Regions from separate parts of the Stenotrophomonas sp. STEN054 genome, predicted to be linked through region 1. Evidence: riboswitches for the same ligand, from Rfam matches in the RefSeq annotation. Region 1 holds a riboswitch; the other holds the start of a gene.
The links. A riboswitch is a leader RNA that binds a small molecule or an ion and turns the genes downstream of it on or off. The one in region 1 is predicted to bind thiamine pyrophosphate.
Positions count from the first base shown of each region.

Region 2: linked by a shared signal. The riboswitch ahead of thiC (phosphomethylpyrimidine synthase ThiC) and the one ahead of AC1VXD_RS14680 (TonB-dependent receptor) in region 1 are both predicted to bind thiamine pyrophosphate.

Region 1 is NZ_JBXFWG010000038.1:32,678-35,941, forward strand. It holds gene AC1VXD_RS14670 (glycine zipper 2TM domain-containing protein) at 1-114, shown strand, start outside; gene AC1VXD_RS14675 (phosphotransferase enzyme family protein) at 257-1,384, shown strand; TPP riboswitch at 1,479-1,573, shown strand; gene AC1VXD_RS14680 (TonB-dependent receptor) at 1,644-3,264, shown strand, end outside.
Region 2 is NZ_JBXFWG010000014.1:52,837-56,100, forward strand. It holds gene thiC (phosphomethylpyrimidine synthase ThiC) at 1-1,612, opposite strand, end outside; TPP riboswitch at 1,697-1,798, opposite strand; gene AC1VXD_RS07775 (BCCT family transporter) at 1,981-3,264, shown strand, end outside.

The sequences.
Region 1 (3,264 bases):
TATGACAACCGTCGCTACGATCGCGGCTACAACCGCGGTTACAGCCGCGGCTACCACGACCGTGGCCATGACCGCCGCCACTACCACGATCGCGGCCGTCATCGCGGCTGGTAAGCGCGCCTCAGTGTGATGATTCCGGCAGCGGGCAGATCCTGGATCTGCCCGTTTTCGTTACTGCCAGCGCGGGTTGCGCCGGCGGCGTCCATGGCGTTGAATGCGCAGCCTTGGTGATTCCTTTCCGGGCAGCGGCTGCGGCATGATTTCTTCCCCCCATCGCGTGCAGGGCCTCAACAACGACGAGGTCGCTGCCGACTGGCCAGCGATCAGCGCCGACGAAGTGGCGTGGCTGTGCACGCAGTACCCGGCACTGGCGGCGGACAGCACGCTGTACTGGCACAGCCCGCGCCCGCTGTCGGCGGCCGCGATCGTGCAGGGCGTGATGGGCCGGGTGTTCATCAAGCGCCACCACCACAGCGTGCGCAGCGCCGGCTGCCTGCAGGAAGAACACCGTTTCATCGCCCACTTGGCCACACACGGCGTGCCGGTGGTGCAGGTGCTGGCCGCCGCTGACGGCGCGACCGCCGTCGAGCACGGGCCGTGGACCTACGAGCTGCACGCCGCGGGTGCGGGTGCGGACCTGTACCGCGACGCGGTGTCGTGGTCGCTGCTGACCGACAGCGCGCAGGCGGTGCAGGCCGGGCGCATGCTGGCGCGCCTGCACCAGGCCTCGGCCGGTTTCCACGCGCCACAGCGCAGTACCCACATCCTGGTGGCGCGCGACGACCTGATCCGCGCCGACGATCCCATCGCCACGCTGCAGGCCGACCTGCCGAACCGCCCCGGCCTGGCGCGCTACCTGGCGCGCATTCCCTGGCAGGCACAGCTGCGCGCGGAGGTGCTGCCCTGGCACGAGGGCTTGGCGGCACGCCTGCGCGACGAACCACGGCTGTGGGCGCACAACGACTGGCACGTCTCCAACCTGCTGTGGGATGCCGACGGCGCGGTGGCCACCGTGCTCGATTTCGGCCTGGCCTCGCCCACCAGCGCGCTGTTCGACCTGGCCACCGCCATCGAGCGCAACGCCGTGGCCTGGCTGGAACTGGAACGCGGCGACGACGCCGTGCGCATCGACATCGCCCTGGCCCTGCTGCAGGGCTACCGCGAGGTGCTGCCGCTGTCGGCCGCGCGCGTGCAGCTGCTGGCGGATCTGTTGCCGATGGTCCATTTCGACTTCGCACTGTCCGAAGTGGAGTATTTCGAAGGCATCACCGGCTCCACCGCCAATGCCGACGTGGCGTGGCAGCCGTTCATGCTGGGGCACCCGGCGTGGTTCCACACGAAGGCGGGCCAGGCCTTGCTGCAGGCGCTGCGCGCGGCGGCGTGAGGTTGGGTGGGGTCGGATCCCGTTCCGCAGGAAGCGCTCTGACCCCTCCTTCGACCCGTGGCTCGCAAATCGCCACCATTTGTAGTGAAATGGCCATCTGAAGCGGGGGTGCCTGGATTGCCAGGCTGAGAGAGTCCCTTGGAACCTGATCCGGTTTGCACCGGCGTAGGGAGCTTTGAGCAGCAGTCGCACCCCCGTTCCGGGCAGGTGCGTCCGTGCGCCGTCGCTTCGTCTCCCTTGCTGTCAGAAGACGAACCGAATGAACCGCTGCCTGCGCCCCACCCTGCTCGCCCTTGCCCTCTGCGCCGCCCTGCCGCTGCATGCCAGCGCTGCCGAGGCATCTCCCGACGTGGACGCCACTGGCGCCGAACGCTCGCCGACCGAGCTGGCCGCCGTGCGCGTGCAGGCCGGCAGACCCGCGGCCGATACCTCGCGCGCCAATGCCTTCGGCGGCGGCAGCTGGAAGGACACGCCGGCCTCGGTGAACGTGCTCGACCGCGATTACCTCGACCGCCGCCAGGTGCGTTCGCTGTCCGAGCTGACCAGCAACGATGCCTCGCTGGGCGATGCCTACGCACCGGTCGGCTACTACCAGAACATCGCCATCCGCGGCTTCGCCCTGGACGCGGCCACCGGCTACCGCTTCAACGGCCTGGCCATTGCCGGCGAACAGCGCCTGGCCCTGGAGAACGTGCAGGAAGTGCAGATCCTCAAGGGTGAAGCCGGCCTCGCCGCCGGCGTGATGGCACCGGGCGGCATCATCAACTACGTGGGCAAGCGCCCGGCCGAAGTGCGCACCGTCACCCTGGGCACCGATTCGGAAGGCTCGCGCTATGTCGCTGCCGATGTCGGCCACTGGATCACGCCGCGATTCGGCGTGCGCCTCAATGCGGCGTGGGACGCCAGCAACTCCTACGTCGAGCACGCCGATGGCAACCGCAATTTCTACTCGCTGGCCGCTGACTGGTTCATCGGCGAGCGCGGCAAGCTGGAAGTGGATGCCAACTACCAGACCAGCACGCAGCGCTCGGTGTCCGGCTATCAGCTGCTGGGCGCCAGCGAGCTGCCGCGCGGCGTCGACCGCAAGCACCTGCTTGGCTACCAGCCGTGGCAGCGCCCGGTGGATATCGCCAGCACCAACATCACCACCCTGCACACCTACGATTTCAACGAACGCTGGCAGTCGCGCGTGTCGGTGGGCTACAGCCGATCGGTCATCGATGACAACGTGGCCTTCGCCTACGGCTGCTACTACACCGCGCAGTGCGCCGATGGCGGCACGCCGGGCAACTACTTCGCGCCCAATGGCGACTACGACATCTACGATTACCGCAGCCCGGACGACACCCGCCGCAACCAGCAGGCGCGCGGCGAACTGCGCGGCCGCTTCGATACCGGCAGCGTCGGCCATGAGATGACCGTCGGCGCCGACTATTTCCGCCGCACCGTCGACCGCCGCCCCAGCGTCAACGAGTACGTGGGCAGCGCCAACATCCACGATGCACAGGTGCCGGTGTACGCGCCCTCGCCGCTGCAGCCGGGCCCGTCCGCGCGCCGCCTCGACAGCCGCCAGACCGCCGTCTTCGCGCTGGACCGCATCCGCTTCGGCGATGACTGGCAGTGGCTGGCCGGTGGCCGTTTCGTGCGCCTGGACGAGCGCGCCTATGACAAGCGCGGCGCCCTGCAGCGGCAGAGCCGCCTGTCGCGCTTCCTGCCGCAGACCGCGCTGGTGTGGAAGGCCAATGACCAGCTCAACGTCTACGGCAGCTACGTGCGCGGCATCTCGCTGGGCCAGGAGGCACCGTTCTGGACCACCAACGCCGATGCGTTCCTGCCGTCGGTGCAGTCGCGCCAGCTGGAAGTGGGCGTGAAGTACGTGC
Region 2 (3,264 bases), on a different contig from region 1:
ACTCGAAGCGCGCCTTGCTCAGTGCGTTGTCGCGCACCTGCGCACCCGGGTGGCCCTTGGCCAGGTCTGCCGCATGCGCGGCGATGCGGTAGGCCATGATGCCGTCGCGCACATCCTGCCGGTTGGGCAGGCCCAGGTGTTCCTTCGGCGTGACGTAGCAGAGCATCGCCGTGCCGAACCAGCCGATCATCGCCGCGCCGATGGCACTGGTGATGTGGTCGTACCCTGGTGCAATGTCGGTGGTCAGCGGCCCCAGCGTGTAGAACGGCGCTTCACCACATTCGTGCAGCTGCTTGTCCATGTTTTCCTTGATCAGCTGCATCGGCACGTGCCCGGGGCCTTCGATCATGGTCTGCACGTCGTGCTTCCAGGCGATCTTCGTCAGTTCGCCCAGCGTCTCCAGTTCACCGAACTGCGCCGCGTCGTTGGCATCGGCGATGCAGCCCGGGCGCAGGCCATCGCCCAGCGAGAAGGTCACGTCATAAGCCTTCATGATTTCGCAGATGTCCTCGAAATGCGTGTAGAGGAAATTCTCCTTGCGGTGCGCCAGGCACCACTTGGCCATGATCGAGCCGCCGCGGCTGACGATGCCGGTAACACGCTTGGCGGTGAGTGGCACGTAGCGCAGCAGCACGCCGGCATGGATCGTGAAGTAGTCCACGCCCTGCTCGGCCTGTTCGATCAGCGTGTCGCGGAAGATTTCCCAGCTCAGCGCTTCGGCACGGCCGTCGACCTTCTCCAGCGCCTGGTAGATCGGCACGGTGCCGATCGCCACCGGCGAGTTGCGGATGATCCACTCGCGTGTTTCGTGGATGTGCTTGCCGGTGGACAGGTCCATGACCGTGTCGCCGCCCCAGCGGATGGCCCACACCAGCTTCTCCACCTCTTCGGCAATCCCCGAGGACACCGCGCTGTTGCCGATGTTGGCGTTGATCTTGGTGAGGAAGTTGCGGCCGATGATCATCGGCTCGGTTTCCGGGTGGTTGATGTTGTTGGGCAGCACCGCGCGCCCGCGGGCGATTTCATCGCGCACGAATTCGGGGGTGATGATGTCCTGGATGGCGGCGCCGAACGACTGCCCTGGATGCTGCTGCAGCAGCGCCGCATCGCGGATCGCCTCGAGCCGCTGGTTCTCACGGATGGCGACGAACTCCATTTCCGGCGTGATGATGCCGCGCCGTGCGTAATGCATCTGGGTGACGTTGGCACCGGCACGCGCACGCCGTGGCAGGCTGCGCGCGGGAAAGCGCACGGGGGCGAGCTTCGCATCGTGTTCGCGGTCGCGACCGAACGCCGAGCTCAGGCCATCGAGCTGTTCGGTGTCGCCCCGCTCCTCGACCCAACCGCGGCGCAGAGCCGGCAGACCTGCTGAGAGATCGATCCGCGCCTCCGGGTCGGTGTAGGGGCCGGAGGTGTCGTATACCGTGACCGGCGCGTTGTCGCCGCCGCCGAACAGTGCGGGCGTGCGGGACAGCACGATTTCGCGCATCGGAACGCGTACGTCGGGGCGCGAGCCCGGCACATGGATCTTGCGCGAACCGGCAATCGGCTGGATCACCGACGTGGAGAGTTGCTGGGCCTGCTGCTGCAGGGCGGAGAGCTGTGCGTTCATCGGGCATCGTCCAGGAAGGGTCAGGGACGAAGCGGCGGCGCACTGCGCACCGCGCCCGGACGGTCCTTGGGCGGACTCCGGGCACGGCTGCACTGCAAAGCTTCCCTACGCCGGTATGAGCCGGATCAGGTTCCAAGGGACTATCTCAACCGCGACCACCAGGCCGCGGTACCCCCGCTTCTTGCCGCGCATTAGAGCACGAAGGTGCGGGGAAAGGGGCCAGAGCCCCGTTGCGGAGCAACGGGACCCAACCCTCGTTAACGGCACGATGACATTCCGTTCAGTAACGTGATCCGGCGCCGCATGCACGGCCCTCGCTGCAAGCTCTGGCTCGCTCCCCTCACTCGCTTGATCGGAGAAGCTCCTTCATGGTGTTTCGCATTTCCATCGCACTGGTGCTCGTCCTGGTGCTTCTTGCCGGCTTCGCGCCAGGCCCCTTCAATACCTTCGTGCAGTCGGTCCTGGCCGATGTCATCCGCAGCGTTGGCTGGCTCTATCTGCTGGTGGTGTTCCTTGCACTGACCTTCCTGATGTACCTGGCCTTCGGCCGCTTCGGCAACCTGCGCATCGGCGGAGAAGACGCTGAGCCCGAGTTCTCACGCGCGAGCTGGATGTCGATGCTGTTTGCGGCCGGCATGGGCATCGGCCTGGTGTTCTGGGGCGCGGCCGAGCCCATTTCCCACTTCACCAAGCCACCGGAAGGGCTGGCACCGCAGAGCATGGATGCTGCGCGCGCGTCCATGCGCTATGCATTCTTCCACTGGGGACTTCATCCTTGGGCGATCTATGCGCTGATCGGCCTGGCAATGGCGTGGTTCCAGTTCAACCGCAATGGACGCGGCCTGGTCAGTGACATGCTGCAACCGATCATCGGCCACCACCACCGCGGCTGGATCGGCAAAGTGGTCAACGTCGCGGCGGTGGTCGCCACGGCCATTGGCGTGGCCACCACGCTGGGCTTCGGTACCATCCAGATCGGCGCCGGCGTGGAGCGCATCTTCGGCCTGGAGGCGGGCGTGCCCTTGCAGATGACCATCATCGCGGTCGCCTTCGTGCTGTACATGGCATCCACCGCCAGTGGCGTCGAGCGCGGGGTGAAGTGGCTGTCCAACTTCAACCTGGCACTGGCGGCACTGCTGGCCGCCATCGTGCTGGTGCTCGGCCCGACCGGTTTCATCTTCGACACCTTCACCACCACGTTGGGGTCCTACCTCAACCAACTGGTGACCATGAGCCTGCGCATGTCGCCGTTCTCGGGCAGCACCTGGGTGGCCGACTGGACGATCTTCTACTGGGCCTGGTGGATCTCCTGGGCCCCGTTCGTTGGCTCCTTCATCGCCCGCATCTCGCGTGGGCGCAGCGTGCGTGAGTTCGTGATCGGTGTCGTGCTGGCGCCGACGCTGCTGGGCTTTTTCTGGTTCACGGTGTTTGGTGGCACGGCGCTGTGGTCGCAGATCTTCGGCCATGCCGATCTGGTGCAGGCACTGGGTAACGGTTACGAGACGGTTCTGTTCACAATGTTTGACAGCATGCCGATGCCCTTGCTGCTGTCGTGCATCGCCCTGGTGCTGCTGATGATCTTCTTCGTCACCTCTGCTGATTCGGCGGTACTGGTGCTGGCCAGCATGTCGACCGACGAGGCGGGCGATCCG